One region of the Rhizobium beringeri genome, then DNA from elsewhere that is predicted to be linked to it. Evidence: predicted binding sites of a transcription regulator. Region 1 holds the regulator's gene; each other region holds the start of a gene.
What was found. The regulator LexA, encoded in region 1, represses DNA repair genes until DNA is damaged. The targets are predictions, from matches to a motif close to TGTTCNNNNTGTGTTCNG.
Positions count from the first base shown of each region.

Region 2: a site for LexA is predicted at 4,775-4,792, ahead of ruvC (crossover junction endodeoxyribonuclease RuvC). Genes of this name have one in related genera too.
Region 3: a site for LexA is predicted at 3,734-3,751, ahead of uvrA (excinuclease ABC subunit UvrA). Genes of this name have one in related genera too.
Region 4: a site for LexA is predicted at 1,417-1,434, ahead of ELH03_RS02820 (PA0069 family radical SAM protein). Genes of this name have one in related genera too.

Region 1 covers NZ_SILG01000001.1:1,700,060-1,707,755, reverse strand. Annotated here, with positions in the region: gene ELH03_RS08750 (pyruvate dehydrogenase complex E1 component subunit beta) at 1-577, opposite strand, end outside; gene pdhA (pyruvate dehydrogenase (acetyl-transferring) E1 component subunit alpha) at 593-1,639, opposite strand; gene ELH03_RS08740 (FtsB family cell division protein) at 1,785-2,105, opposite strand; gene eno (phosphopyruvate hydratase) at 2,243-3,517, opposite strand; gene kdsA (3-deoxy-8-phosphooctulonate synthase) at 3,763-4,608, opposite strand; gene ELH03_RS08725 (VOC family protein) at 4,605-5,501, opposite strand; gene lexA (transcriptional repressor LexA) at 5,700-6,419, shown strand; gene ELH03_RS08715 (ComEC/Rec2 family competence protein) at 6,400-7,696, opposite strand, start outside.
Region 2 covers NZ_SILG01000001.1:3,530,384-3,538,079, forward strand. Annotated here, with positions in the region: gene ELH03_RS17730 (pyridoxamine 5'-phosphate oxidase family protein) at 1-168, opposite strand, end outside; gene ELH03_RS17735 (YebC/PmpR family DNA-binding transcriptional regulator) at 310-1,056, shown strand; gene ELH03_RS17740 (LLM class flavin-dependent oxidoreductase) at 1,146-2,147, opposite strand; gene ELH03_RS17745 (methyl-accepting chemotaxis protein) at 2,274-4,589, opposite strand; gene ruvC (crossover junction endodeoxyribonuclease RuvC) at 4,834-5,343, shown strand; gene ruvA (Holliday junction branch migration protein RuvA) at 5,386-6,000, shown strand; gene ruvB (Holliday junction branch migration DNA helicase RuvB) at 6,084-7,124, shown strand; gene ELH03_RS17765 (metallophosphoesterase) at 7,125-7,696, shown strand, end outside.
Region 3 covers NZ_SILG01000001.1:1,866,031-1,873,726, forward strand. Annotated here, with positions in the region: gene ELH03_RS09530 (DUF72 domain-containing protein) at 1-207, opposite strand, end outside; gene ELH03_RS09535 (GNAT family N-acetyltransferase) at 232-693, opposite strand; gene uvrA (excinuclease ABC subunit UvrA) at 690-3,611, opposite strand; gene ELH03_RS09545 (single-stranded DNA-binding protein) at 3,896-4,408, shown strand; gene ELH03_RS09550 (MarC family protein) at 4,507-5,154, opposite strand; gene gyrA (DNA gyrase subunit A) at 5,391-7,696, shown strand, end outside.
Region 4 covers NZ_SILG01000001.1:548,741-556,436, reverse strand. Annotated here, with positions in the region: gene moaB (molybdenum cofactor biosynthesis protein B) at 1-304, shown strand, start outside; gene ELH03_RS02830 (hypothetical protein) at 327-662, opposite strand; gene ELH03_RS02825 (glycosyltransferase family 2 protein) at 845-1,363, opposite strand; gene ELH03_RS02820 (PA0069 family radical SAM protein) at 1,503-2,660, shown strand; gene rnhB (ribonuclease HII) at 2,883-3,572, shown strand; gene ELH03_RS02810 (F0F1 ATP synthase subunit B) at 3,641-4,132, opposite strand; gene ELH03_RS02805 (F0F1 ATP synthase subunit B) at 4,136-4,759, opposite strand; gene ELH03_RS02800 (F0F1 ATP synthase subunit C) at 4,837-5,064, opposite strand; gene ELH03_RS02795 (F0F1 ATP synthase subunit A) at 5,132-5,884, opposite strand; gene ELH03_RS02790 (AtpZ/AtpI family protein) at 5,946-6,284, opposite strand; gene ELH03_RS02785 (cell wall hydrolase) at 6,556-7,696, opposite strand, start outside.

The DNA.
Region 1 (7,696 bases):
TCGGTGTATCGACGACGCGGCGGGGGCCGAATTCCTGCAGCAGCCCCTGCGTGACCTTGTAAGCGCCCTGGTATTCGGCGACTTCCTCGCCCATGACGAAGACGTTTTCGTCGGCGCGCATTTCTTCGGCCATGGCGTCGCGGAGCGCTTCGCGCACGGTGGTCGACACCATTTCGGTGCCGGCCGGGATTTCGGGGTCATTCGGAACGACAGCCTTCGGCTCGGCCGGAAGCGGTGCGGAGGCAGAACCGGTGTTGGTCGGCTTCTCTTCCTGGGCAACCGCAGGCGCTGCCGCGGCCGCCGGCTTGGCGGCGGAAATGTCCGAAGCGGATTCGCCGTCCTGCAGCAGCACGGCGATCTTGGTATTGACCTTGACGCCTTCGGTGCCGGCATCGACGAGCAGCTTGCCGATGATCCCTTCATCGACGGCTTCGACTTCCATCGTCGCCTTGTCGGTTTCGATTTCGGCAATCACGTCGCCGGAGGTGACTTTGTCACCTTCCTGCTTCAGCCATTTGGACAGTGTGCCTTCTTCCATGGTCGGAGAGAGGGCGGGCATGAGGATATCGATAGGCATGGGTTCCCTCCCCGATTAGAGCAGAATGTCGGTATAGAGCTCGGATGCATCCGGCTCCGGATCGGCCTGGGCGAAATCGGCGCTGTCGGCGACGATGTCGCGGACATCCTTGTCGATCGCCTTCAGATCGTCTTCGGAAGCCCAGCCCTTTTCGACGAGGCGTGCCTTCACCTGTTCGATCGGGTCATGCTCGGAGCGCATCTTCTGCACTTCGTCCTTGGAGCGATACTTCGCCGGGTCGGACATGGAGTGACCGCGATAACGATAGGTCAGCATTTCGAGAATGATCGGGCCCTTGCCGGAACGGCAATGTTCGAGCGCCTCGTCGGCCGCAGCCTTGACGGCGCGGACGTCCATGCCATCGACCTGAATGCCGGGGATGCCAAAGCCGGATCCGCGAAGCGAGTAGTTCGACTGTGCGGTGGCGCGCGCGGTCGACGTACCCATGGCGTAACGGTTGTTCTCGACGATATAGACGATCGGCAGCTTCCAGAGAGCAGCCATGTTGAAGCTCTCGTAGACCTGGCCCTGGTTGGCAGCGCCGTCGCCGAAATAGGCGATGGAGACATTATCGTTGCCGCGGTAGCGGTTTGCGAAGGCAAGACCCGTTCCAAGCGAGACCTGGGCACCGACGATGCCGTGACCGCCATAGAAATGCTTCTCCTTCGAGAACATGTGCATCGAGCCGCCCTTGCCGTGGGAATAGCCGCTGCGACGCCCGGTCAGTTCCGCCATGACGCCGCGCGCTTCCATGCCGGTTGCCAGCATGTGGCCATGGTCGCGATAGGCGGTGATGACCTGGTCGCCTTCCTTCTGCGCCATCTGCATGCCGACGACGACAGCTTCCTGACCGATGTAGAGGTGACAAAAGCCGCCGATGAAGCCCATGCCGTAAAGCTGACCGGCCTTCTCCTCGAAGCGGCGGATCAGCAGCATCTCGCGATAGGCCTTGAGCTCTTCATTGCGATCGAAGTCGGCTACAGGACCTCCATTCGATGCTTTGGCTGCCGGTTTTGCTGCAGTTTTGCGGCTGGAAACGGTCGCGGTCTTTCGCGGCGCCATTCAACCCTCCCTATGGGTTTGTCGTTTCTTGGTCGCGCGTACCATAGGGAAGAAATATGACCGCAGCAATGCCATAATTGCATGGCTCGTATTCGGCGCTAAATTATTGGAAAAGCTATGAAAATTCCAATTAACCTGTTTCCGGTTAATTGGAATAGTGGTTGAATATGACGATCTCGTCCGCGCGCGACATATTGAGCTGATAACGCGCTTTTTCGTCCAACATATCCTTGTCGAGCGAGCCGTCACTGAGGAGCGCGACCTGATTTTCCAGATGTTCGCGCTTCGCCTTCAAGACTGCAAGCTCTTTTTCACGCGCAACACGCTGATGCTCGAACGACTCCGTTGCGCGCAGGCCGTAATCGCCATGAATGCAATGATAACCGAAATAGGAGAGGAAGGCGACCGTCATGGCCGGAATGACGAAGCGACCGATCTTTCTCTTCTTATGATGCTTTGTCCACATACACGCATGCTCTTGAACGCATTACCAATTCGTTCAATCTAACGCGCAGAGATTAACCGTTCGTTGACTCTAAAAACCGCGCAATAAAAAACCCGCGCCGGCAAGGCGCGGGTCAAACCATTGGAAATCAGATCCGATCAGCCGCGAATGATCGAGCGGCCGGCATACTGGGCCTGCGGGCCGAGGCCCTCTTCGATGCGGATCAGCTGGTTGTACTTGGCAAGACGGTCGGAACGCGACAGCGAGCCGGTCTTGATCTGACCGCAGTTGGTGGCGACCGCGAGATCGGCGATGGTCGAATCTTCGGTCTCTCCGGAGCGGTGGGACATGACGGCGGTGTAAGCCGCCTTGTGCGCCGTGTTGACGGCATCGAGCGTTTCCGTCAGCGAGCCGATCTGGTTGACCTTGACGAGGATCGAGTTGGCGACGCCCATGCGGATGCCGTCGCGAAGACGGGCGGAGTTGGTAACGAAGAGATCGTCGCCGACGAGCTGGGTCTTCTTGCCGGCCAGGTCGGTCAGCGTCTTCCAGCCGTCCCAGTCGTCTTCGGCCATGCCGTCCTCGATCGAGATGATCGGATACTTGGCGGCGAGTTCGGCCAGATATTCGGCCATGGCGCCCGATTCCAGCGTGCGGCCTTCACCTTCGAGAACGTATTTGCCGTCCTTGAAGAATTCGGTTGAGGCGCAGTCGAGGCCGAGGTAGATGTCCTCGCCCGGCTTGTAGCCGGCTTTCTCGATCGACTTGACGATGAAGTCGAGGGCTTCCGAAGCGCTCTTCAGACCCGGTGCGAAACCGCCTTCGTCGCCGACATTGGTGTTATGGCCCTGCGCGGCAAGTTCCTTGCGCAGCGTATGGAAGACTTCCGACCCCATGCGCACGGCTTCGGCGATCGAATCGGCGCCGACCGGCAGGATCATGAACTCCTGGAAATCGATCGGATTGTCGGCATGGGCGCCGCCGTTGATGATGTTCATCATCGGTACCGGCAGCAGGCTGGCGGAAGCGCCGCCGACATAACGGTAGAGCGGCAGGCCGGACGCCTGGGCGGCAGCCTTGGCGACGGCGAGCGACACGCCGAGGATGGCGTTGGCGCCGAGGCGCGACTTGTTCGGCGTGCCGTCCAGCTCGATCATGATGTTGTCGATCTGGATCTGGTTCTCGGCGTCGATGCCACCGATCGCGTCGAAGATCTCGGTGTTGGCGGCTTCCACCGCTTTTTCGACACCCTTGCCCAGGTAGCGCTTGCCGCCGTCGCGCAGCTCGACCGCCTCATGCGCACCCGTCGAGGCGCCCGAGGGAACGGCCGCGCGGCCCATGCTGCCATCTTCGAGATAGACATCGACTTCGACGGTGGGGTTGCCACGGCTATCGAGAATCTCGCGGGCAATGATATCGGTGATTGCAGTCATGGGTTCTTCCTGCTCGGTGGGTGATAAGTCGGTTCGAAACCTGTCTTAGTCGAAGGCGTGCAAATTACAATGCTGCAATTTCCAGCCTTCGAACCAGCGTTCGGATCTCGCCTAAAGCGCGTCGCGATCTTTCAGATTCGCTTGCCACGCTTTAGGTCTTTGGCTTTCCGCATGTCGTTGTCGCAAAACCGCTGCACACTTTTTCGCGACATGCCTATAGCACGATCATGTCAGGCTGTTGAACGTCAAGCCTTGGCGACCGCATCGAAGGCAAGCAGCTTTTCAAGCAGCCGCGGCATGTCCTTGAGATAGACCATGTTGGGGCCGTCCGAAGGTGCATTGTCGGGGTCCTGGTGGGTTTCGACGAAGACGCCGGCAATACCGGCAGCCACTGCTGCGCGCGCCAGTGTTTCCACGAATTCCCGCTGACCGCCGGAGGAATCGCCCTGCCCGCCCGGCTGCGCCACGGAATGGGTGGCATCGAAGATAACGGGCGCGCCCATAGCCGCCATGATCGGCAGCGAACGCATGTCGGAAACCAGCGTATTATAACCGAAGGAGGCGCCGCGCTCGCACAGCAGCACGTTCGGATTGCCGCTGGCATTGAGCTTCCTCAGGACGTTCTTCATGTCCCAGGGAGCGAGGAACTGGCCCTTCTTGACATTGACGACGCGGCCGGTCTTGGCGGCGGCGATGAGAAGGTCGGTCTGTCGGCAAAGGAAGGCCGGGATCTGCAGGACGTCGACGACCTTTGCCACCTCGGCGCATTGCTCGGCGGTATGAACGTCGGTCAGGACAGGAAAGCCGAATTCCTTCTTGAGGTCGGCAAAGACCTCCATGCCCTTTTCGATTCCGATGCCGCGTTCAGCCGAGAGCGAGGTGCGGTTCGCCTTGTCGAAGGAGCTCTTGTAGACGAGGCCGATGCCGAGCTTTCCGCAAAGCTCTTTCAGCGTACCGGCAACCATAAAGGCGTGGTCGCGGCTCTCCATCTGGCAGGGACCGGCAATCAGCGACAGGCGGCCGGTATTGGAAAAGGTGACCTGGCCTTGGCCTTCGCCGATCTTGACTTCGGAATTCGTCTCAGTGCTCATCGTGTCTCCTCGAAGGCGAAGAGCGTGCCCTGCCCGGGCGCGGGCTTCACCAGAATGCGATTGTTCTTGCGCGTGTATGTCACCCCGTTAGCAGCCAAATGCGCTTCTGTCACGGCAAGATCAGCGACAATGAAGAGGATTGCCCGGCCACGCAGGCCGCGATCGGCGGATGAGCCTGCGATCTCGAAATAGGCTTCCAGCCCTTCCGGCGTCATCAGGCTGATTTTCACGTTCGACGCCGCGACATTGACGCCGAAACCGGTTTTCTCGACTGCCGCTTGCGCCACGGCAAGGCCGACGAAGGCGGCGAAAGCGGCGGCATCAGGCGCGCAGAGCGCGATCTCGGCAATGCCGGTGACGCCATTGGCATGCGTTTCCAGCGCGCCGCGGTCGGCCGGCAGCGGATTGACGCGCTCGACGCTGAAAAGGAAGAGATCGGGCGCGCGCAAGTCGCCGGCAAAGGCCAGCTTGAAACCGGCAATGCTCTCGGAACCGTCCGGCATCGTCATCGGCCGGGTGAACTGCAGCATCTCGCCGGCGCTCGATCCGTTGCCGACGAAGTTCTGATGATCGATGCTGGCATCCTTACTACCGAAGGCAAGCCCCGAAAGTCCCTCCTCGCCGCAGCGGAAGCGGAAGGCCCGGTTGCGGGCGGTGAAGACATTGCCTAGGCGCGCCGATGCCTCGCTCTCCTCGACACTCGCAATCCCCAGCGGTTCCAGATAGGTCTTGTCAGCAAAAAAGACGCAGGCGTTTTCCGTTCCGAAGCGATGGCGTGCATCGGCGGCAACGGTGAAGCCGAGCTTGCCGAGCCTCTCGCGCGCCAGATCGATATTGACGACGGGCAGCACGACATGATCCAGCGGGTGCGGTTTGGCGGAATGCTCGTTCATGATATCCCTCCTGGAAACGGCAAGAGATGTGCGACGGCGCGCCCCTCAATGCAAGAGATGTGTCCCAATCCGGCGAATGAAAATAAAAATCTCAACGAGTTGGCACCAAGTTTTACGGAAATTTAGCTACTTGCGGAACACATATGGAACATATAGTGTCTGTTCTGGATTTGTTTCAATCACGAGGTCACAACGTCGATGCTCACGCGCAAACAACAGGAGCTTCTCCTTTTCATTCATGAGCGCATGAAGGAATCCGGCGTTCCGCCATCTTTCGACGAAATGAAGGATGCCCTGGACCTCGCCTCCAAGTCCGGGATTCACCGGCTGATTACGGCGCTCGAGGAACGTGGCTTCATTCGCCGCCTACCGAATCGCGCCCGCGCGCTCGAGGTCATCAAGCTTCCGGAAGCCTACAGCCCCAGCATTCAGCCCCGGCGCGGCTTTTCGCCGAGCGTCATCGAGGGCAGCCTTGGCAAGCCGCAGCCGGTCGCTAATCCTGCTCCCGCAAAACCCGTCGCCGACAACGGCAACTCGGTCTCCGTGCCGGTCATGGGCCGTATCGCCGCCGGCGTTCCGATCTCGGCGATCCAGAACAACACCCACGACATCGTCGTTCCTGCCGACATGCTCGGTTCCGGTGAACATTATGCGCTGGAGGTCAAAGGCGATTCGATGATCGACGCCGGCATTTTCGACGGCGACACCGTGATCATTCGCAACGGCAGCACCGCAAGCCCTGGCGACATCGTCGTTGCTCTCGTCGACGACGAGGAAGCGACACTCAAGCGCTTCCGCCGCAAGGGCGCCTCGATCGCACTGGAAGCGGCCAACCCGGCCTACGAGACCCGGATTTTCGGGCCGGATCGCGTCAAGGTTCAGGGCAAGCTCGTCGGCCTCATTCGCCGCTATCACTGACATCAGGCAGTCCGGATTCGGCAAAACTGTTGCTGCGCCAATCATAGGCGCGATGCCGCATCCACGGCCGCGACAATGCATCGAATGCGGTTGCGACCTCCAGGCCGGCGTCGGCGAAGCGCAACTCGACGGAACCGGTCCTGCGCAGCGTTTCGCCGGTGAAGAGCGTCGCCCCTGAGCGGCAGCTGTTGAAGCGCAGTCGGACCGACGTCACGACGATATCGGCCGCATCGCATGCCGGACCGAGATAGGCGGCGTTATCGATGACAGCAACCACATGACCATTGCCAAGCCTTGATGTGCACCAGGCCTTCTTGACGCAGGAAAAGCGGTTTGCTTCACCACCAGCTGCAGCCGCCCGCATCGCCGACCTTGCTTCGTTCTGCTGATCGCGGGAAAGCCTGACGCGGCGGTCTTCTCCCTCCGGCGGGATAGCAGGACCCTCCAGCATCTTCGGCGGGTGATGCGTCGGCAGGACCAGCGCTCTCTGCCACTGGTCGAAGATGAAATCCGGCGGTCTTTCACGGTTGGACGCCATGGCCGCCGCCTCGACGATTGCGACGAGACCACCATCCTCCGAAATCACCAGATCCGGCGGCCGGGGAGCCGGCAGAAGCAGCAGGATGAGCGTCGAGACCACGATGATCGATGTGCCGATATGGCGCAGCCGGGTGCGGAGCAGCGTCAGCAGCAGAAAGCCTGCGACGGCTATCGCGAAATACCAGGCGGGCAAGCGGCCGATGCCGATATCGCCACCCCAGCCGGACACCGTCTTTGCGACAGCGATCACCAGATCGAGGCCGAATCCGACGACCTTCCAAGGCAAAACGTCCAGACCGAAAGGCATGAGCAGCATCGCCAGCAGGCCAGCCGGCATGATGATGAAGGAGATGATCGGCATCGTCGCGAGGTTTGCCGGCAGGCCGTAGGCGGTCAGGCGATGAAAATGCTCGATGGAAAACAGCGCGGTGGAAAAGCCGCCGATCAGCGAGGTCAGAAAGACGCCGCCGAAGAAACCCGCAACCGTAACGATGGGCCGAAACACCGGCAGCTTCAGGAAGGCGTTTTCGCGGACGCGCCGGTCCTTCCACAGCTGATAGCCCGATACCAGCGCCAAGGTCGCGGCAAAGGACATCTGGAAGCTCGGACCCAAGACCTCGGACGGTGAAATGGCGAGGATGACAAGCGCAGAGAGAGCGACATTGCGCAGGCTGATCGACGGCCGGTCGAAGAAGACGGCAATCAACATGATGGCCATCATGATGAATGCGCGTTCG
Region 2 (7,696 bases), 1.8 Mb from region 1:
GGTCTTGGTGTAGAACCAGATGGTGTTGGTGGTGGGATCGGCATGTGGCGCCATCGGCTGCATGTGCATATCCAGTCCGGAAATTCCGAGCATGCCGGCATGAACATCGTTGACCTGATCCCAGAGCTGACGTGCTGGATGTTCCTGCGCCTCGCTGAGACTTGCCATGATCGTTCCTTTCCGTTGGATGGAGTTCGGTTGAAACGTCATCCCCTCGCCTTTGTTCCGAACTGCTTTTTCCTTGAACGGGTGCCATTTCGCTCTTATAAGGCGGCCCATTCCGAACAATGAGACGTGAACAGGGGTGCCATGGCTGGCCATTCACAGTTTAAAAACATCATGCACCGCAAAGGCCGTCAGGATGCCGTGCGGTCGAAAATGTTCTCCAAGCTTGCGCGCGAAATCACCGTTGCCGCCAAGGCCGGCCTGCCCGACCCGACGATGAACGCCCGCCTTCGCCTGGCGATCCAGAACGCCAAGGCCCAGTCCATGCCGAAGGACAATATCGACCGCGCCATCAAGAAGGCAGCCGGCGCCGACGGCGAAAACTACGACGAAGTCCGCTATGAGGGCTACGGCCCCGGCGGCACGGCGATCATCGTCGAGGCCCTGACCGACAACCGCAACCGCACCGCCTCCAACGTCCGCTCGAGCTTCACCAAGGCCGGCGGCGCTCTCGGCGAAACCGGTTCCGTTTCCTTCTCCTTCGACCATGTCGGCGAAATCACCTACAAGCTTTCCGTCGGCGATGCCGACAAGGTGATGGAAGCCGCGATCGAAGCCGGCGCCGATGACGTCGAGACCGACGAAGACGGCCACTACATCACCTGCGGCTTCGAAGCCCTCGGCGAAGTGGCGAAAGCACTGGAATCGAGCCTCGGCGAAGCCGAAACCGTCAAGGCCGTCTGGCGCGCCCAGAACAACGTGCCGGTGGACGAGGAAAAAGCCCAGTCGCTGCTGAAGCTCATCGACAGCCTGGAAGACGATGACGACGTGCAGAACGTCTATTCCAACTTCGAAGTCTCGGAAGAAGTGCTGGCGAAGCTCTCGGCCTGATCTCCTCAGGCAGGTGTCAAATAAAACCCGGCTGCAACGCCGGGTTTTTTCTTGCCGGTGGCGCCGTCAGAGTGCGCCGTGCGTCGATCCTAAGCGGCCGCCCGCATGAAATTTCCCAGCCCTGCGAATAGTTCCACCGATGTCAGCCGCGCCTCGATGTCGTGGATCGGCATCGAGATGATCACCTCGTCAGCCTGCGTTTCCCGCAGGAACTCCGTCAGTTTCGTCTCGGCCGTCTTTGGTGATCCCACCACGGCATAACGGAGCGTGTGTTCGACATTCATCTTCTCCATCGGCGACCAGAAGTCCCCCATATCGGCCACCGGACGCGGGAACGGGCCGCGGACATTGCGGCGCAGATTGACGAATTGCTGCTGGGCGGAGGTGAAATGGTAGTGCGCCTCCTCGTCCGTTGCCGCCACCGCGCCCATGACGCCGACCATCACATGCGGCTTGTCGAGCGTCGCCGAGGGCTGGAAGCGGTCACGGTAGATCGCGATCGCATCGAGCAGCATGTCGGGCGCGAAATGCGAGGCGAAGGCATAGGGAAGCCCGAGCATGGCGGCGAGCTGGGCGCTGTAGAGACTGGAGCCGAGCAGCCAGATCGGGATATGTGAGCCATTGCCGGGAACTGCAAGGATCGCCTGGTTCTCGACCGGTGTATCGAGGAGTTGCTGCAGTTCGACAACGTCGTTCGGGAAGCTGTTTGCACCGGCCTCGAGGTTGCGCCGCAGTGCCTGTGCCGTGCGCATGTCCGTTCCCGGCGCTCGCCCGAGGCCGAGATCTACGCGGCCGGGGAAGAGCGCCTCCAGCGTGCCGAACTGCTCGGCGATGACGAGCGGCGAATGATTGGGCAACATGATGCCGCCGGAGCCGATGCGGATGCGTTTTGTCGCAGCCCCGACATGGCCGATGACGACGGCGGTGGCAGCGCTGGCGATCCCCGGCATGCCATGATGTTCGGCGAGCCAGAAGCGCTTGTAACCGAACTCCTCGGCCTTCACAGCCATCCGCGCCGAGCCCTCGAGGGACTGGCGCACGGTGCTGCCTTCGGCAACGGGGGAAAGGTCGAGTATGGAGAAGGGAACCATGGGAAACCTGCCGGGCGGTTGAACGATGCCGTCTATGTAGGTTCGCGCCCGCACCATTCCAAACCATGCGCGCAAACAAAAAAGGCCGCGCGAGCGCGACCCTTGTGCAATGTGGAAAGGTGTAGCTTACCGCTGACGGCGCAGCACATGCACCTCGGCTCTCGGCTGGTGATGGCCATGCGGTAGCGTGAAATTGCCGAGCTGGCGGTCCATTTCCAGGGCTTCCGTCGCCAGCCGGTGGATCGCCGCCGTCGTCTCCTCGACCATCGAGGCGTTCTGCTGCGTCATCGTGTCGAGTTCGGCGACGGCGCTATTGATCTCACGCAGCGTGTTGGCCTCCTCGCGGGTCGCACCCATGATCTCGTTGATCTGCCCGTTGATCGCCTCGACATGGGCGCCGATGCCCGTCAGCGCAACGCCCGCTTTTTCCACAAGCGTAACGCCGCTTTCGACCTCATGCGTCGATTTCTGCAGCAGGCTGGAAATCTCCTTGGCCGCACTCGATGAGCGCTGGGCAAGCTCGCGCACTTCCATGGCGACGACGGCGAAGCCCTTGCCGGATTCACCGGCGCGCGCTGCCTCAACACCGGCATTGAGGGCCAGGAGGTTGGTCTGGAAGGCGATGTCGTCGATGACTGAGATGATCGTGTTGATCTGGCGCGAGGAGGCCTGGATTGCCTCCATCGCGGCGATCGTCTCGCGCATGATCTGGCCTGAGCCGGTCGTCTCCTTCTTGGCGTCGCGGGCGATGCGCTCGGCCTGTTCGGCTCGCTCGATCTGCCGGCGGACCGACTGGGTAATGGCGCTGATCGCATTCGCCGTCTCGGTGATCGAGCCGGCCTGGCGCTCGGTGCGCCCGGCAAGTTCGTCGGCGCCGGTGCGCATCTCCTCTGAGCCGGCGCGCACCGCCATCGAGTTGCCGCCGATTGCCGTCATGGTTTCGCTGAGCGTCGCCAGCGCCTCGTTGAAGTTGACGCGCAGGCTTTCGAGCTCGTTCGGGAAACGGGTATCGATCTGGTAGGCGAGATCGCCGTTCGCCAGATGATGCAGGCCCTCGTCTAGCGCCTCGACCACCTGCTGCAGCGTCTTGGCCTCGGCCTCGCGCTCGGCCAGATTCTGCTGGCGGTCGTGCTCGGCCTGCAGGCGCGTCTCTTCGCTGGCGGCTTCGAGCTCGCGGCTTTCGATCAGCGAGTGGCGGAAGCGGTCGAGCGCGTTGGCCATCGTGCCGATCTCATCCTTGCGGTTCAGGCTGTCAATCTCGCTGTCGAGCTTGCCGTCGGCGACCTCGCGGGTGACGCCGGCAAGCCGCGCAAGCGGCGAAAACAGGAAATTGGTGACGAGCCCGGTCGCGATCACCATGACGACGAGCACGCCGATGCCGATCATCGTGAGCAGGGTGGCGATCTCGATCGAGCCGGCATTGAGCTCGCTCAGAAGCACGCTCTCGACCACGAGGAAGCGGTCGCCGCGATAGTCGATGCCGCGGACATAGGCGCGGGCCGCGCCATCCGCCCGGCTGAAATCGGCAACCGTCATCGCCGAACTGGCAAGCGCGCTCTTGATGAAGGTGAAGGGTGTCGCATCGAGGGTCGCAAGCTTGCCGCTCGCGTCGAGACCGACGGCGGAGCCATCGCCGGAGACGATCGCCGCCCGCGCCGTGCTGCCCTGGACGATGCCCTTGGCGAGGATGCCGGTGACGATCTCGTCGCGCACCTTGAAGAGAATGATGCCCTTGGCCGCGCCAAGCTTGACGATCGGCACGGCATAGAAGATCGCCGACTTGCCGCTGCCGGCATCGACACGAAGGCCGGAAAAGCCTGTCGGCGCAGCATCATCGGTCGCCTTGGCGGTATTCTCGATCGCCTTGGCGAAAGCGATGCCGGCGCCGGTCCCCTTCCAGGCATCCGACTTCAGGTTCTCGGCGAAGTCGTCTTCCTTCTTATAGGAATAGAGAACGGTACCCTCGAGATCGACAATCAGCAGATCGCTGAAGGCGGTATCCTCGAGGTCGCGGGCGACTTCGCCCTGCGTCTTCTCGTGGCTCGAATAATAAAAGCCGCTCGGCCCTTCCGGCTTGATGAGCTTCTCGCGCTGGTCGGCGGGGTTGGGGTTGCCTGCTATGAAAACCTTCTTCAGTTCGGCGCGGGCATCGCCCGCGGTCTTCTCGATGGTCTTCCAGCCGCTCTTCAGATTGGTGATCGACATCTGCAGCGCCTCGATGCGCGCGATGGAATTGGCTTGGTTTTCAAGCTGCGTCAGCTGGTCCTGCAGCATGTCGCCGCGAAAAATCAGCACACTTTCCTTGGCCTTCAGCGCCTGCTCGTCGGAAATGCGACTGCTGGCGAAATAGGCAAGCACATCGATGACCGCGATCGACAGCAAGGTCATCAAAATGAACGTGACGATGACCTTGAAGGACAGGGACTGAAATCTCCGAGCCATGTACAACGAACCCCTTCTGAACGCGCCTGCCAGCGCGGGCACGCTGCGCATGCCTGATCAACTGACCTGTAAACAGAACATCGGAGGCTTAACTCTTTGCCAAAAGAAGCCCCTCTTGTGTTTGATGACTAGAATTCAGGCATCTGTTTTAATTCGCGGTAAATGACGCAGCCGAAATCCGGGAGTGTTTTTGTTTTGTTCACATATCGATGGCAGTTATTTCGCAGTCGTTATAGGTTGAACCATGCAAAATACGATTCGCATCGTCGGCATCGATCCCGGGCTTCGCCGCACCGGCTGGGGAATCATCGAGGCATCAGGCAATTCCCTGCGGTTTGTGGCATCTGGAACCGTGACCTCTGATGGAGACATGGACCTTGCATCCCGTCTCTGCCAGCTGCACGACGGCCTGGCGGAGATCGTCCACAGCTATAAGCCGGATGAAGCCGCCGTCGAACAGACCTTCGTCAACAAGGATGCGGTGGCAACCCTGAAGCTTGGCCAGGCCCGTGGCATCGCCATGCTGGTGCCGGCACGTGCCGGACTGCCGGTCTCCGAATATGCCCCGAACGCCGTCAAGAAGGCCGTCATCGGTGTCGGCCATGGCGAAAAGCATCAGATCCACATGATGCTGAAGATCCTGATGCCCAAAGTCGAATTCAAGGGCGACGACGCCGCCGACGCCTTGGCGATCGCCATCTGCCATGCGCACAATCGCGGCAGCAACCGGATGCGACAGGCACTGGCCGGATAATCTATACTTGACTTGTTCCCATCTGCTGAGAGACCCCGACCCATGATCGGCAAGCTGAAAGGCACCATAGACGAGATCGGCGAAGACTATGTGCTCGTCGATGTGCACGGCGTCTGCTACGTCGCCAATTGCTCGGCCCGCACCTTGTCCAAGCTCGGCTCGGCCGGCGAAGCCTGCGTGCTGTTTATCGAAACCTATGTGCGCGAGGACCAGCTGAGGCTCTTCGGCTTCACGACCGCGCTGGAGCGGGAATGGTTCAACCTGCTCCAGAGCGTCCAGGGCGTCGGCGCCAAGGTGGCGCTCGCCGTGCTCTCGACGTTGACGCCAGGCGAGCTCGCCAATGCGATCGCCCTACAGGACCGCGCCGCCGTCTCGCGTGCGCCGGGCGTCGGTCCGAAAGTGGCGATGCGTCTTGTCACCGAGCTCAAGAACCGGGCGCCGGCCTTTGCCGGCGAAGCGATTAATATCGCTCTCAAGCAGGAACTCGGTGAAGGTGTCGCGGCTGCGCCGGTCGCCGATGCGGTGTCCGCACTGACCAACCTTGGCTATTCCCGCGACCAGGCCGCGAATGCGATTGCCGCGGCAATGAAAACGGCAGGCGATGGCGCCGACAGCGCCAAGCTGATCAGGCTGGGATTGAAGGAATTGGCGCGGTGAAAAGCCGGAAAACCGACGATGGGATGTCGAGGCAGCCGTTTTTTGGTGTATTGGTGTGACAGGTTTCAAAACGGAATGAGAGCATGAGCGAACCCGCCCGCCTGATATCGCCGGAAAAGCGGGGCGAAGACCTTGATATCACGTTGCGCCCGCAATCGCTGGACGAGTTCACCGGCCAGGCGGAAGCGCGCGCCAATCTTAAGGTCTTCATCGAGGCGGCGAAAAACCGCGGCGAAGCGCTAGACCATGTGCTCTTCGTCGGTCCGCCCGGCCTCGGCAAGACGACACTGGCGCAGATCATGGCCAAAGAGCTCGGCGTCAACTTTCGCTCGACGTCAGGCCCGGTGATCGCCAAGGCCGGCGATCTCGCCGCCCTGCTCACCAATCTCGAGGAGCGCGACGTGCTCTTCATCGACGAGATCCATCGCCTCAATCCTGCCGTCGAGGAAATCCTCTATCCGGCCATGGAAGATTTCCAGCTCGACCTCATCATCGGGGAAGGCCCTGCCGCTCGCTCGGTGAAGATCGACCTGTCGAAATTCACGCTGGTGGCGGCCACCACCCGCCTTGGCCTGTTGACGACGCCGCTGCGCGACCGCTTTGGCATTCCGGTGCGCCTGAGCTTCTACACCGTCGAGGAGCTGGAACTGATCGTGCGCCGTGGCGCGCGGCTCATGAACCTGCCGATCACCGAAGAGGGCGCCCGCGAGATCGCAAGACGCGCCCGTGGCACCCCGCGCATCGCCGGCCGGCTGTTGCGGCGCGTGCGCGACTTTGCCGAGGTGGCAAGGGCAGAAGCCGTCACCCGCGAGATCGCCGACGAGGCGCTGACCCGCCTGCTGGTCGACAATGTCGGCTTCGACCAGCTCGACAAACGTTACCTCAACATGATCGCCGTCAATTTCGGCGGCGGCCCGGTCGGCATCGAAACCATTGCCGCCGGCCTTTCCGAGCCGCGCGACGCGATCGAAGACATCATCGAGCCTTACATGATCCAGCAGGGTTTCATTCAGCGCACGCCACGCGGCCGTGTTCTGACCGCAATCGCGTGGAAACATCTGGGAATGCAACCACCTAAGGATATGGAGGCTGCTCAGTTCCGACTGTTCCAGGAGGACAATTGAGTGATCACCCGCCGCGGATTTTTCAAGGTTCTCGGCGGCAGTGTCGCAGGCGTCATGTCGCTCGGTGGTTATGCTTTCGCCTATGAACCGCTCGCGCGGCTCGCCATCACCCGCTACCAGCTGACGCCGCCGGGATGGACGCCAGGGCTCAAGCTGCGCGTCGTCGCGCTCGCCGATCTCCATGCCTGTGAACCCTGGATGTCGGCAAGCCGCATTGCCGCGATCTGCCACAGGGCGAATGAACTCGAAGGCGATGTCACCGTCCTGCTCGGCGATTACGCCGCCGGCATGAACATGGTGACGCAGTACGTGCATTCGAGCCAATGGTCGAAGGCGCTCGCTACCTTGCAGGCCCCTCTCGGCGTCCATGCGATCATGGGCAACCACGATTGGTGGGAGGACAGGGCCGCTCAGAAGAACGGCGGGATGGAAACATTCGGACACCGAGCCCTCGCCGACGTGGGCATCCCGGTCTATGGCAACCGCGCCGTTCGGCTCGAAAAGGATGGCCGCGGCTTTTGGCTGGCAGGCCTCGAAGATCAGCTGGCGCTGCTGCCGGGCCGGAAGTGGGG
Region 3 (7,696 bases), 170 kb from region 1:
ACCGTCAGGCACGTCAGCCGCCCATTTGGCGAAGACCGCGGGCTTCTGCGTGCTGTAATAGGTGCCGTTGACCTCGATAACCTTCAGCTGGCGGCTGGCATAATTCAGCTCGTCCTTCTGTTTGAGGCTCTCGGGAAAGAAATGCCCGCGCCAGGGCTCGAAGGTCCAGCCGCCGATGCCGGTGCGGATAGTGCCGGATTTCGTCATGTCGTCCTCCCCATTCGCAGCCGCTCAGGCCGCATTGATCTCTTTCGTCATATCGACGAGCGTCCATCCTGGCCGATAAGGGTTCGGCCGGCGACCCGTTTCCTGAAACCCGAAGGCGCTGTAGAGCGCGATGTTCCGCTCCATCCGCGCATTGGTGTAGAGCTGGATCTCCGGCACGGCCCATTCCCGCGCCTTGCCCTCCAGCCAGCGCTGCATCGCCAGCCCATGCCCGGCACCCTGAAAGGCCGGCGAGACCGCGATGTTGAACAGCATGAGGTGATCGGCATGCTGCTCGACGACCACCAGGCCGGCCGTTTGCTCGCCGATCTCGCGCAGCCAGACCTCGCCGCGTTCGATCCGCGGCGCGTAATCCTCCGTCACCGGGATCGGCGGAGCGCCGAACAGCTCGGTATAGGGCCGATAGGCGGCTGACGTCAGCGTCGCGATCGTTTCCAGATCATCGGGCGACGCTGGCCTCATCGTCATTCCGCCGCAACCGCCTTCTTCACCGGCCGTCGCTCCAGCAATTCCTTCAGGAAGTGTCCGGTATAGGACCGCTTCTCCTTGACGATCGCTTCGGGCGTACCGGTTGCGACGATCTCACCGCCGCCGTCGCCGCCTTCGGGGCCGAAATCGAGCACCCAGTCGGCCGTCTTGATGACTTCGAGATTGTGCTCGATCACCACCACCGAGTTACCCTGGTTGACCAGTTCGTGCAGCATTTCAAGCAGCTTGGCGACGTCGTGGAAATGCAGGCCGGTCGTCGGTTCATCGAGAATGTAGAGCGTGCGCCCCGTCGAGCGTTTTGATAGCTCCTTGGCAAGCTTGACGCGCTGCGCCTCGCCACCCGAGAGCGTATTCGCCTGCTGGCCGACCTTGATATAACCGAGACCGACATCCTTCAGCGATTGCAGCTTGTCGCGCACGGCAGGCACCGCCGCGAAGAAATCGACGCCTTCCTCCACCGTCATGTCGAGCACCTCGGCGATCGATTTCTGCTTGAAGGTGACGTCGAGCGTCTCTCTGTTATAGCGCTTGCCGTGGCAGACGTCGCAGGTGACGTAGACATCGGGCAGGAAGTGCATCTCGATCTTGATGACACCATCGCCCTGGCAGGCTTCGCAGCGCCCGCCCTTGACGTTGAAGGAGAAACGGCCCGGCTGATAGCCGCGTGCCTTCGCCTCCGGCAGGCCGGCGAACCAGTCGCGGATCGGCGTGAAGGCGCCGGTATAGGTCGCCGGGTTCGAGCGCGGCGTGCGGCCGATCGGCGATTGGTCGATGTCGATCACCTTGTCGATATGCTCGAAGCCGTCGATGCGATCATGATCGGCCGGGTTTTCACGCGCGCCCATGACGCGCCGTGCTGCCGATTTATAAAGCGTCTCGATCAGGAAGGTGGATTTGCCGCCGCCGGAAACGCCGGTCACCGCCGTGAACACCCCGAGCGGGATCGACGCCGTGACGTTCTTCAGATTGTTGCCGCGCGCGCCGACCACCTTGATCTCGCGGCCCTTCTTCGGCTTGCGGCGTTCGTCGGGAACCGGAACGCCGAGTTCGCCGGAGAGATATTTGCCGGTCAGCGAGTTCGGACTGTCCATGATATCCTGCGGCGTACCATGGGCGATGACCTCACCGCCGTGAATGCCGGCCGCCGGGCCGATATCGACGACGTCGTCGGCCGACAGGATCGCATCCTCGTCATGTTCGACGACAATGACGGTGTTGCCGATGTCGCGCAGGTGCTTCAGCGTGTCGAGCAGCCGGGCATTGTCGCGCTGATGCAGGCCAATCGACGGTTCATCGAGCACGTAAAGCACACCCGTCAGTCCTGAGCCGATCTGCGAGGCGAGCCGGATGCGCTGGCTCTCGCCGCCCGACAGCGTGCCGGAATTGCGCGACAGGCTGAGATATTCCAGGCCGACATCGTTGAGGAAGCGCAACCGGTCGCGGATTTCCTTGAGGATGCGCACGGCGATCTCGTTCTGCTTGGCATTGAAGCTTGCCGGCAGTGTCTCGAACCAGTCGCGGGCGACGCGGATCGACATACCAGTCACTTCGCCGATATGCAGCGTGTCGATCTTCACCGCTAGCGCCTCTGGCTTCAGGCGGAAGCCGTTGCAGGCCGGGCAGGGGGCCGCCGACATGAAGCGCTCGATGTCTTCGCGCGCCCAGGCGGAATCGGTCTCTTTCCAGCGCCGCTCGAGATTGGTGATGATGCCCTCGAAATTCTTCTGGGTCGTGTAGGAACGGGCGCCGTCGGCGTAGTGGAACTCGATCTTGTCGTTGGTGCCGTTGAGGATCACGTCCTTGGCCTCGTCGGACAGATCGTTCCAGCGGGTGCCGAGCTTGAAGCCGTAATGTTTGCCGAGCGCTTCCAGCGTCTGATTGTAATAGGGTGAGGTCGACTTGGCCCAGGGCGCGATCGCCCCGTCGCGCAGCGTCCGCTCCGGCTCGGGCACGATGAGATCCGGATCGATCTTCTGCTGGGCGCCGAGGCCATCGCAGGTCGGGCAGGCGCCGAACGGGTTGTTGAAGGAGAACAGCCTGGGTTCGATCTCGGGAATGGTGAAGCCAGAGACCGGGCAGGCGAATTTCTCCGAAAACAGCACGCGCTCATGCGTCTCGTTCAGCGACTTGTTGGCCGAGCCGCCGGCCGAGGTCTCTTCCGGTGGCAGTGGCTTGTCGGCGAATTCGGCGACCGCCAGCCCGTCGGCGAGCTTCAGGCAGGTCTCCAAGCTGTCCGCCAACCGCGCCGAGACATCCGAGCGCACGACGATGCGGTCGACCACCACGTCGATGTCGTGCTTGTATTTCTTGTCGAGCACCGGCGCCTCGGCGATCTCGTAGAACTGGCCGTCGACCTTGACGCGCTGGAAGCCTTTCTTCATCAGCTCCGCCAGTTCCTTCTTGTATTCGCCCTTGCGCCCGCGCACGAGCGGCGCGAGAATATAAAGACGGGTGCCCTCGCCGAAATCGAGGATGCGGTCGACCATCTGGCTGACGGTCTGGCTCTCGATCGGCAGGCCGGTCGCCGGCGAATAGGGAACGCCGACGCGGGCAAAGAGCAGGCGCATATAGTCATAGATCTCGGTCACGGTGCCGACCGTCGAGCGCGGGTTGCGCGAGGTGGTCTTCTGCTCGATCGAGATCGCCGGCGACAGCCCGTCGATCTGGTCGACATCGGGCTTCTGCATCATTTCGAGGAACTGGCGGGCATAGGCCGACAGGCTCTCGACATAACGCCGCTGGCCCTCGGCATAGATCGTGTCGAAAGCGAGCGAGGATTTGCCGGAACCCGACAGCCCGGTCATGACGATCAGCTTGTTACGCGGCAGATCGAGATCGATGCTCTTGAGATTATGCTCGCGCGCGCCGCGGATGGAGATCGTCTTCAGTTCGCTCATCGTCTCTGCTTTGGTTTTCTGGATGACAGCCCTTATTTAGTGATGCCGACGGGCGAGTCGAGGCTGAATATCCGCAAGGGCTCAAGGTTTTCGATTCTGTTGACAGGATCATACGGATAAACTAGAACAAATAAAGAACAAAATTCCTGATGAATGCATGCGGCTTTCTGATGGGATAAATATGTGGATTAAATGCCGCCCATGCGCATCGGCGGTCCGTGATGGTTTAAGGTGCGCCGATCGATTAAACGCCGCCGGGCAGGGCGGCAGGCAGGGTGAGAAGTATGGCTGGTAGCGTGAATAAGGTAATTCTGGTTGGAAACGTCGGTGCAGACCCCGAAATCCGCCGCACTCAGGATGGCCGGCCGATCGCCAATCTTCGCATCGCGACCTCGGAGACGTGGCGCGATCGCAATTCCGGCGAGCGCCGTGAGAAGACCGAATGGCACACTGTCGTCGTCTTCAACGAGGGCCTCTGCAAGGTCGTCGAGCAATATGTGAAGAAGGGCGCCAAGCTCTATATCGAAGGCCAGCTGCAGACCCGCAAGTGGCAGGACCAGCAGGGCCAGGATCGTTACAGCACCGAAGTGGTGCTGCAGGGTTTTGGTTCGACGCTGACGATGCTCGACGGCCGCGGTGAAGGCGGCGGCGCGAGCGGCGGCCGTGGCAGTGCCGCTGGCGGCAACGATTATGGCGACGACTACGGCGCCCCGGCTCCCTCCTCATCGCCGAGCCGCGGCGGTGGCGGCGGCGGCGGTAACTTCTCGCGGGATCTCGACGACGATATCCCGTTCTGACGATAGTCTTTGCTGGCTTTGTGAAAGAGGTGAGAGAGCATGATGCCTTGGATGGCGTCATGCTCTTTTTCTTTGATTTCGCGGCAGATGCCGCCATTTCAGTGCGGCGTCGCGCTGATGAGATTGAGCGCCGATTTCGCGCCGTCGACGACGAATTGTGCGGCAAGGGCGGCGAGGATGACGCCGAGAAGGCGTGTCAGGATCGCCCGGCCGGTGACGCCGAGGAAACGGTCCAGCCGTTCGGCGACGAGCAGCATGAGGAAGGTCAGCAACAGATTGGCGGCAAGGACGCCGATCAGCTGCGCCTTTCCCACAGATGTCGCCAGCGTGCCGGCAAGCAGGATCGTCGCCGAGATCGCGCCGGGGCCGGCAATCAGCGGCAAGGCGAGGGGAAAGACGGCGATATTCTCGATATGATCCTTGGTGATCGCCACCTCGGTGGCCTTCTCCTTGCGATCCTGGCGCTTCTCGAACACCATCTCGAAGGCGATCCAGAATAGCAGCAGTCCGCCGGCGATGCGGAAGGCGCCGATCGAAATCCCGAGCACGCTGAGCACGCCGGCGCCGAACAGCGCGAAGACGGCGAGGATGATGAAGGCGATGGTCGAGCCACGCAGCGCCACCTGCGTGCGCTCACTGCGGCTCATGCCTGTCGTCAGCCCCAGAAAGATCGGTGCGAGCCCCGGCGGATCGATGGTGACGAGAAGCGTCGTGAAGGCGTTGATCAATTGGTCGGCGCTTGCCATCGGCTCTCCGGAACCCCATATGAGTGCGTGGTTTTTATGATTGTGAAGCGGGGATTCCGATTTGGCAAATATCCCGCGGCGGCCTGCGGCGGATTTGTCCGGTCCGGCCGCGTAACTTGTATGTTTTACCGTCTTTAAGCCGCAAAAGCCTGTTCAAAACGCGCTGTGAAATTGGCGCGGGAACAGGCTTTCCGCTATAAATCTTCAAGTGATTCTAGAAGAGATCGTGATCTGTTTTGACTGAGCAAACACCCCCCGGCGGCGGGAAGCTCCCGCCAGGCATCGAGCCCATCTCCATCATGGAGGAAATGCAGCGGTCGTATCTCGATTACGCCATGAGCGTCATCGTCAGCCGCGCGCTGCCCGACGTGCGCGACGGCCTCAAGCCCGTGCACCGGCGCATCCTCTACGGCATGTCCGAGCTCGGCATCGACTGGAACAAGAAATACGTCAAATGCGCCCGCGTCACCGGTGACGTGATGGGTAAATTCCATCCGCACGGCAATTCCGCGATCTATGATGCGCTCGCCCGCATGGCGCAGCCCTGGTCGCTGCGGCTGCCGCTGATCGACGGTCAGGGCAATTTCGGTTCGGTCGATGGTGATCCGCCGGCGGCCGAACGTTATACCGAATGCCGCCTCGAAAAGGCTGCCCACTCGCTACTCGACGATCTCGACAAGGAAACCGTCGATTTCCGCGACAACTACGACGGCACGCTCTCCGAGCCGGTCGTGGTACCCGCCAAATTCCCGAACCTGCTCGTCAACGGCGCCGGCGGCATCGCCGTCGGCATGGCGACCAACATCCCGCCGCACAATCTCTCCGAAGTCATCGACGGCTGCATCGCGCTGATCGACGATCCGGCAATCGAGCTGCCGGAACTGATCCAGATCATTCCCGGCCCCGATTTCCCGACGGGTGCGAAGATCCTCGGCCGTGCCGGTATCCGCTCGGCTTATGAGACCGGCCGCGGCTCCGTCATCATGCGCGGCGTCGCCGCCATCGAGCCGATGCGCGGTGACCGCGAGCAGATCATCATCACCGAGATTCCCTATCAGGTGAACAAGGCGACGATGATCGAGAAGATGGCCGAGCTGGTGCGCGACAAGCGCATCGAGGGCATCTCCGACCTGCGCGACGAATCCGACCGCCAGGGTTATCGCGTCGTCGTCGAGCTGAAGCGCGATGCCAATGCCGAAGTCATTCTCAATCAGCTTTATCGTTATACGCCGCTGCAGACGTCCTTCGGCTGCAACATGGTGGCGCTGAACGGCGGCAAGCCCGAACAGCTGACCCTGCTCGACATGCTTCGCGCTTTCGTCTCGTTCCGCGAAGAAGTCGTTAGCCGGAGAACGAAATTCCTGCTTCGCAAGGCGCGTGATCGCGCCCATGTGTTGGTCGGTCTCGCCATTGCCGTCGCCAATATCGACGAGGTCATCCGCGTCATCCGCCAGGCGCCCGATCCGCAGTCGGCCCGCGAAGAGCTGATGACCCGCCGCTGGCCGGCGGCAGATGTCGAAAGCCTGATCCGTCTGATTGACGATCCGCGCCATCGCATCAATGACGACCTGACCTACAATCTGTCGGAAGAGCAGGCGCGCGCCATCCTCGAACTGCGCCTCGCCCGCCTGACGGCCCTTGGCCGCGACGAAATCGGCGACGAACTCAACAAGATCGGCGAGGAAATCAAGGATTACCTCGATATTCTCTCCTCGCGCGTCCGCATCCAGACCATCGTCAAGGACGAACTTCTCGCCGTCCGGGACGAGTTCGGCACGCCGCGCCGCACCGAGATCGTCGATGGCGGCCTCGAAATGGACGACGAGGATCTGATCGCCCGCGAGGACATGGTCGTCACCGTCTCGCATCTCGGTTATATCAAGCGCGTGCCGCTCACCACTTATCGCGCCCAGCGCCGTGGTGGCAAAGGTCGCTCCGGCATGACCACCCGCGATGAGGATTTTGTTAGCCGGCTATTCGTGGTCAATACCCATACGCCGGTTCTGTTCTTCTCCTCGCGCGGCATCGTCTACAAGGAGAAGGTCTGGCGCCTGCCGATCGGCACGCCGACCTCGCGCGGCAAGGCGCTGATCAATATGCTGCCGCTCGCACCCGGCGAGCGCATCACCACCATCCTGCCCTTGCCCGAGGACGAGACGAGCTGGGACAATCTCGACGTCATGTTTTCGACGACGCGCGGCACGGTTCGCCGCAACAAGCTGTCGGACTTCGTCCAGGTCAACCGCAACGGCAAGATCGCCATGAAGCTTGAGGAGGAGGGCGACGAAATCCTCTCCGTCGAGACCTGCACCGAAGATGACGACGTGCTGCTCACGACGGCGCTCGGCCAGTGCATCCGCTTCTCCGTCGACGACGTCCGGGTCTTTGCCGGACGCAACTCGATCGGCGTGCGCGGCATCACGCTTGCCGGCGGCGACCGGATCATCTCGATGACCATCGTGCGCCATGTCAACGCCGAACCTTGGGAGCGCGCCGCCTATCTGAAGCGCGCCGCCAACGACAGGCGCCTGACAACGGGCGA
Region 4 (7,696 bases), 1.2 Mb from region 1:
TACCGGCCGCGATGTGACGCCCGAGGCGCTGGAGCCCTTGTTCGAAAAGCGGATGGACGGCTTTTCCGCCATCTTCCACCGCATCTCCTACGAGAAGATCGGCACGGCGACGATCCAGTCGCGCGCCACGGCAGGCGTTGCCAACGCCACCTTCATCTTCGTGCTGCCGGGTTCGCCCGGCGCCTGCCGGGATGCCTGGGACGGCATCCTGAAAGGACAGCTCGACTACCGCAGCACGCCGTGCAATTTCGTGGAGATCATGCCGCGTCTGGACGAGCACCTGAAACGCGGCGCGACGAAGTAGACTGCCTGCAACAGCGGCATTCCTATGTGGCCAAGCCCGGCAGGATGGGCATCGTCTCCCAGCTGTCACCCGACAGCAGGACGCAGCTTATGCCGTGAACATCCGTGATGATGAGGGTCCAGGTGCCGCTTTCGGCGGCATAGACCTCAAGAATGGCGTTCTCGTTGATCAGTCCGACTGCCGTGAGCTTTTCGGCGAAGTTCTTGTCCAGGAAATTGACGATTTCGGGTCGGCCTGCGCAACTGCGCATCATCTGCGATGCTGCCGAATGCGGATGCGCGATCACCAATGTCGGCAATATGACGGCGATGAGGCCGTAGATCATACTGCGTACGCCGTAGATCCTACCGCGTGTCATGACGCACCTCCTTTCGCCGGGAACCCGGCAGAAGAGGAGATTGTCACTGACCTGTTCTGCCGTTCACCGGCATTCCATGGCCATTCCGTTGCGAAGCGCGGCGCTTCGACGGCGCCATGTTTGAATTATAGCGCGAAATCCTATTGGGCGCCATCTTTTGCTCATGGAGAGGGTCGTGACACCTACCGCGCAGCGCGGGCGACCCAGGACGGAATCAGTTCGCTTGCGAGCTTGCGCGGCTTCTGGCCCTTGACGAATTCGGTAAGCCGCATTCCGCTTTTGGCGATGGCGAGCGCCTGCTTCTTCGGCAGGAGAAAGCCGAGCTCCAGCGGCGGTACGGCCCGGCCGACACGCTGGAAGAACGGGCGCCTATAGCCACGCGATGCGGTGAAGCGCGCCGGCAGCTTGTTCAGTGCGACATATTCGGCGATCTCATCGATCCAGCCCGCCTGGGGTCGCGCGCCCGGCTCGACGAAGAGCAGCCATTCGCCGCGGGCGGCGCGGACGATGTCCTTGATATCCCACTGCGAATGGAAGCGGCAACCGGCGGCGTCGGCCACCCGCGAGGTGCCGTCGCGCGAGCCGTGATCGAGCACGACCACGTCGCTCACAAGCCCCTCCACCGCACCTGCCACCAATACCGATAAGGTCTGTGCCAGCTCAGATTCCTGATCCTGACATTCGAGAACAACCGTCAACATTGACCATTTATAATGCGCCGCACAAATTTTTGCCAGCACCGTTTTCCTTATTTTGTTCTTGCATTGTTCTCGTTTTGCGGATAGGAATTTAATCAGCAAAACGGGCGGAGGCGATGGCTTTCCGCCACGGGAGAATCCGATGAGAGAGCAGTCCCTGGCAGGGCAGGCCGCATTCGCGCCTGCCAATACGGCAGATATTGCCGATGCGATGATCGTTTCCTCCGGTCTGAGAGTCGAAGTCGATCGGCGGCGTGGACGTGGGGCGGGACTGAACCCGACAGGTCGGTTCGAAGCGCTGCAGCGGGAAACCGTCGACGATGGCTGGCAGACGTGGGAGGAGCTGCCGCCCTTCAAGACCGAAGTTCAGGTCGAGAAGCCGCGCACGGCAATCACCCGTAACGAATCGCCGGACCTTTCCTTCGACCGCTCGATCAATCCCTATCGCGGCTGCGAGCACGGCTGCATCTATTGCTTCGCCCGGCCGACACACGCCTATATGGGGCTTTCCGCAGGGCTCGATTTCGAGACGAAGCTCTTTGCCAAGCCCGATGCGGCAAAACTCCTGGAGCGGGAACTCGCCAAGCCCGGCTACAAAGTGCGGGTGATCGCGATCGGCACCAATACCGATCCCTATCAGCCGATCGAGAAGGAATGGCGCATCATGCGCGGCATTCTCGAGGTGTTGAACAAGGCGAACCATCCGGTATCGATCGTCACCAAGTCGGGGATGATCCTGCGTGATCTCGACATTCTGCAGGAGATGGCAGCTAAGAACCTGGTGCGCGTCGGCATCTCGGTGACCACGCTGGATCGCAAGCTTGCCCGGACGATGGAGCCGCGTGCCGCCACGCCGCCGCGGCGGCTGGAGACGATCCACACCCTTGCCGAAGCAGGCATACAGACGGTTGTCATGGCCGCCCCGCTCATCCCGGCGCTGAACGACCACGAACTGGAGCGCATCCTCGAATCGGCAAAGGCTGCCGGCGCCGCCGAGGCGAGCTATGTCATCCTCAGGCTGCCGCTCGAGGTCAGCCCGCTGTTTCGCGACTGGCTGCTGCAGCATTACCCCGATCGTTACCGGCATGTGATGTCGCTGGTGCGCTCGATGCGCGGCGGCAAGGATTATGATGCCGAATTCGGCAAGCGCATGAAGGGCGCCGGTCCCTATGCCTGGCAGATCGCCCGGCGCTTTGAGATGGCAGCCCGGCGTTTCGGCCTGACGCGACGCAGCGTGCCGCTACGCGACGATCTGTTCGTGCCGCCCGATGGCAGCGGCGTGCAGCTGTCGCTGCTCTGATATTTTGTTTTTACGCAATTCCGGACGGAAAACCGCGCCACACTGTTCCTGGAATTGCTTCTAGCTTGCGCATCGGCTTCTCGACAAAACCGCCCTGTTTTCGAGTCCCGAGCGCAATTCCCGCGGATGGCCCTGACCGCCACCATCCGCCGGAGCGTCCCCGGCCGCCGCCCTGATCCGGGGACTTGCGGGCAATCGGGTTGGCGTGCGAGGTTCAGCCGCATGAAACCTCGCACGTCACCCGATTCTCCCCTGCTTTTCGACACAGCTCCGCTCGTGCCGGATTTCCGGCTGGAACTCAAAGCCCGCAAGGCCGGCCACTGGCCGGTCGCCGGTGCCGACGAGGCAGGCCGCGGGCCGCTGGCGGGACCCGTTGTTGCTGCTGCCGTCATCCTTGATCCCCGGCGCATCCCTGAGGGTCTGAACGATTCCAAGCAGCTGTCGGCGCAACGGCGTGAGGAACTGTTCGTACAGATTCTAGCGACCGCGACCGTCTCCATCGCCTCTTCCAGTTCGACCCGCATCGACGAGACGGATATCCGCAAGGCGAGCCTCGACGCCATGCGCCGGGCCATCTGCAGCCTCGCCATTCCGGCAAGCTACGTGCTGACCGACGGGCTCGACGTGCCGCCCGGCCTCGATTGCCCTGGACAGGCCGTGGTCAAGGGTGATGCCCGCTCGGTCTCGATCGCCGCCGCCTCGATCGTCGCCAAGGTGACGCGCGACCGGATGATGGCACGGGCCCATCGTGTATTTCCGGATTACGGTTTCGCCGCGCATGTCGGCTATGGCACGGCGCAGCACCGCGCCGGCATCGAGAGGCACGGCCCCTGTTCCCTGCACCGGATGAGCTTCAGGCCGTTGCGCAAGACCGAGGACGGTCCTGAGACGGACGAGCTGCTTTCCGAATAAGAAAAGAGCGTAGAAAAGAAAAGGCCGGGACATGCCCGGCCTTCCCTCTCAAATGTTTTCGAAGCCGCTCAGTTCAGCCGCGTCTTGACCTGGCCGACGGCATTGCCGAAGAGCTCGGACTGGACCTTGGCGTCGGCCTGCTTGGCAAGCACGGTTTCAGCGGCCGCGATTGCGAGATCGACAGCGGCGGAACGCACCGCCTTTATCGCCTCGACCTCGGCCTGCTTGATCTTCTGCTCGGACAGCGCCGTGCGGTTGGCGACGAATTCTTCCGTCTTCTTCTTCGCTTCGGCAGTGAACATTTCGGCTTCGCGTTCGGCGGCGGCAACGATGTGGGCCGCTTCGGCTTCCGCGTCCTTGCGCTTGCGCTGATATTCGGCAAGCAGGTGCTGGGCCTCTTCGCGCAGGCGCTTGGCTTCGGCCAATTCGTTGCGGATCTGGTCGGCGCGGTCGTCGAGCGACCGTGCCATCATGCCCGGAACCTTCAGGTAAACGACCAGTGCCAGGAAGAGGACAAGGCCGACAAAGGCGAAGAAAGTCGCGTCAAAGGCAAATTCCATCGATCAAGCCTCCTTCTTGGCAGCCGCGACAGCGGCGGCGACATCGGCCTTGGCGACGGTGCCGCCGATCAGCTGATCGACCACGGCCGCCGCCGTTTCCTCGGCAATGGTGCCGACGTCGGCGAAGGCCTTGGCCTTGATCTCGCCGATGCGGAGCTCGGCAGCCTTGATCTTTTCCGACAGGCTTGCCTCGACAGCGCGACGATCCTCTTCGGCCTTGGCCTTGGCGGCGTCGCGTGCGGCGGTGCCGATCGCGTTGGATTTGGCGCGGGCAGCGGCCAGTTCACCTTCATAGGTCCGGACGGCGGCGTCGGCTTCCGCCTTCAGGCGGCCTGCTTCTTCCAGATCCTGGGAGATGCGCGTGTGACGCTGATCGAGGATGGCCCCGATGCGCGGCGCGATGACCTTTTGCATGAGCAAATAGAAGACGCCGAACGTGATCACCAGCCAGAGCAGTTGGGACGCGAAGGTCGTCGAATCGAAAGGCGGGAAAGGGCCGCGGGCGTGTTCGCCTTCGGCAACACCAGTCTCGGTATGGACCTCGCCTGCGGCCGGAGCGGCATGCGCATCCGTACCCGTCGCTGCCGCCGGTGCTTCCTCAGCGTAAGCCGGGGTCACAAAAAACATGCTCACCTCCAGGTGGACTGCAAATGCAAAGGATCACGGCTTGCGGTCGCAGGCCGTGATCCATCTATTCGCCGATATCAGACGGCGAAGAGGAGGAGGAGAGCGACGAGCAGCGAGAAGATGCCCAGAGCTTCCGTAACGGCGAAGCCGAATACCAGACGGCCGAACTGGCTGTCAGCGGCAGACGGATTGCGCAGAGCGCCGGAGAGGTAGCTGCCGAAAATATTGCCGAGGCCGAGAGCCGTACCGGCCATACCAAAGCAAGCCAGGCCTGCACCGATGTACTTTGCTGCTTCCGCTTCCATGTTGAACTCCTTTGAAATGGTTGTTGCGGCGAATGACTGACGCCCTTTGACGTCGATGTCGTTATCCTTAGTGCCCGCCCGGATGGATTGCGTCGTTGAGGTACATGCAAGTCAGCACCGCAAAGACGTAAGCCTGAAGGAAGGCGACGAGGAACTCGAGACCGGTCAGGGCGACGGTCATGATGAGGGGAAGAACGGCGCCGCCGACACCGACAGCACCGAGGGCTCCGAGCGAGGCGACGAAGCCTGCGAACACCTTCAGCGTGATGTGACCGGCGAGCATGTTCGCAAAAAGACGAACAGAGAGTGAAATCGGACGGGACAGGAAGGAGATGATTTCGATCGTGACGACCAACGGCAGCAGAACGCCCGGCACGCCCGAGGGCACGAAGACATTCAGGAAGTGGAAGCCGTGCTTATAGAAACCGTAGACGAGAACCGTACCGATAACCAAGAGCGCCAGCGCGAAAGTGACGATGATCTGGCTGGTGACCGTGAAGAAATACGGGAACATACCCAGCAGGTTCGCCGTCAGAACGAAGGTGAAGAGCGAAAAGACCAGCGGGAAGAACTTCATTCCCTGCTTGCCCGCGCCTTCCTTCAGCATGTTGGCGATGAATTCATAGGACATTTCCGCGACCGACTGCGAGCGGCCCGGCACGATGGCGCGGTTCGAGGTCGCGAAATAGAGGAAGCCTACGGCAACGGCAGCCGAAGCGGCCATGAAGAGCGATGCATTGGTGAACGAAAAATCAATTCCGCCGATTTCGATCGGCACAATCTTCTGGATCAGGAACTGATGAGTCGGATCGTTAGACACCGCTTGTTCTCTCTCTTTGGCCCGCAGACGCGGGGTCATTGCACTGGACCGGAACCGGTCCTTATTTCTTGTCGTCCTTGTCGTCCAGGGGATGGGCCACCACCCCCGCAGAACGCAGCACGTTCAGAACGCCGGCACAAAATCCGAGAAGCAGAAGAACAATCAAACCCCAAGGCGCCGTGCCAACAAAACGGTCGAGGAGATAGCCAAGCAGAGCACCGACGACGATTGCGGAAATGAACTCGCTGGAAAGCTTCATCGCCTGGGCATAACCTTTGCGGCTTACCTCGGCGCGGGCTTCCCTAGCCTCGTCCTCTCCCGTCTCGACGCCCTTGGTCGCGAGTTTCGCTCCCAATTGCGCACGGCGCTTTTCAAGACTTTCCTCGCGGTCGTCCGCCATGGATCTCTCCTCGTCTGCCCGTCGCCCGCACTCCCGCTACCCCGGTCGTTCGGACCCCGGACACGAAGGTTGAGACCCTTCCGGCCCGTTCTGAAGTCGCGCGCAACATAGTTTTAGGGATTAGCATAGTCAAGGCGTAGACAGCTTCTGTCCAGCGAGAAAATAATTCCATCAAATCAAAGAGATAAATCGACTCCGGGTCGATCGCGCAAATTCGACGGAAAGAATCCGCTTTTCCGGGCCGGAAATCGGCTTGCCCAAGCGATTTATCTCAACTCCAGCCGCCCCCATAGGTGCGATAGAAGACGTGAAGACCGATGCGACCGACCTTTTCCATGGTCTTTGCCCATTTCGGTCTGACATAGACGGCGTGATAGTGCGTCGCCGAGCCCACCTGCGGCAGCCAGATCTTGCCGGCGGTCACCGCCATCGCCACATCGCGGGCGACTCGCCAGTGATACTCCGAGTTCACCCGGTCCTTGATGCTGTCGCAGGCGAAGGAAAACTGGCAGCGGTTGCGCCAATCCTCGTTCTGGTAGACGACACCGCAGATGGTCTTGGGATAGGAAGGATTGCGGACGCGGTTGAGGATGACCTGGGCGACGGCCGCCTGGCCCTTCACCGATTCTCCCCGTGCCTCGAAATAGATGCCGGAGGCAAGGCACTGCTGTTCGCGGGCGGAAAAGACGCTCGGCGCCAGCACGCTTGCGGCCCAGGCATGATCGCGCGGGCCGATCTCCGGAACGAAGCGGCCGCTGTCCGGCTCGGCCAGGATGGAATCGAAGGGCGATTGGCGGGCATAGTCGGGTGCTGCCGGCGCATAGGCGGTGGCCAGCACATCGGCCTTGTTGCTGGTAATGAGGCTTGCGAGCATTGCCGGCACACCATTGTCGGTCACAACAGGCTGCTTCTTATAGAAAGATGTGGCGATCTCGATTTCCTTGCCCTGGATCTTCGGCTTGACGAAGGCCGAGCGGTCCTTGAGATCGAAGCTCGGGGTGAAGAGCATCTTGGTACGTTCGAGGATCGAGCCGGCGGAAAAATCCTTCGGCGGCTGCATCTGCTCGACGGCGACGACCCGGCCTTTCTTGGTGCGGCGGTTGACGCGATCCTCGTCCGGCGTGTCCTCGTGGCCCCTATCCTTGGCAGTGCCCTTGTCCTTGGCGGTAAAAGCGACCTTGCGACCATCGGGCAGCACCATGCCGGCACCGGCTGAGATCGAACCCGTCACCATCGGCTCGGCGAAGGCGAGTTCGGCCTGGTGGATGGAGCCGGCCGGAGAATTGGTCAGCACCATGCGCCAGTTCTCACCCTCATGGTCGAGGCCGGCGAGCATGGCGGCGAGATCGGCATGGGATGCGACGCTCGGGAAAATCAGCCAGCCGGCGAGACCGAAGATGACGGGCGACACC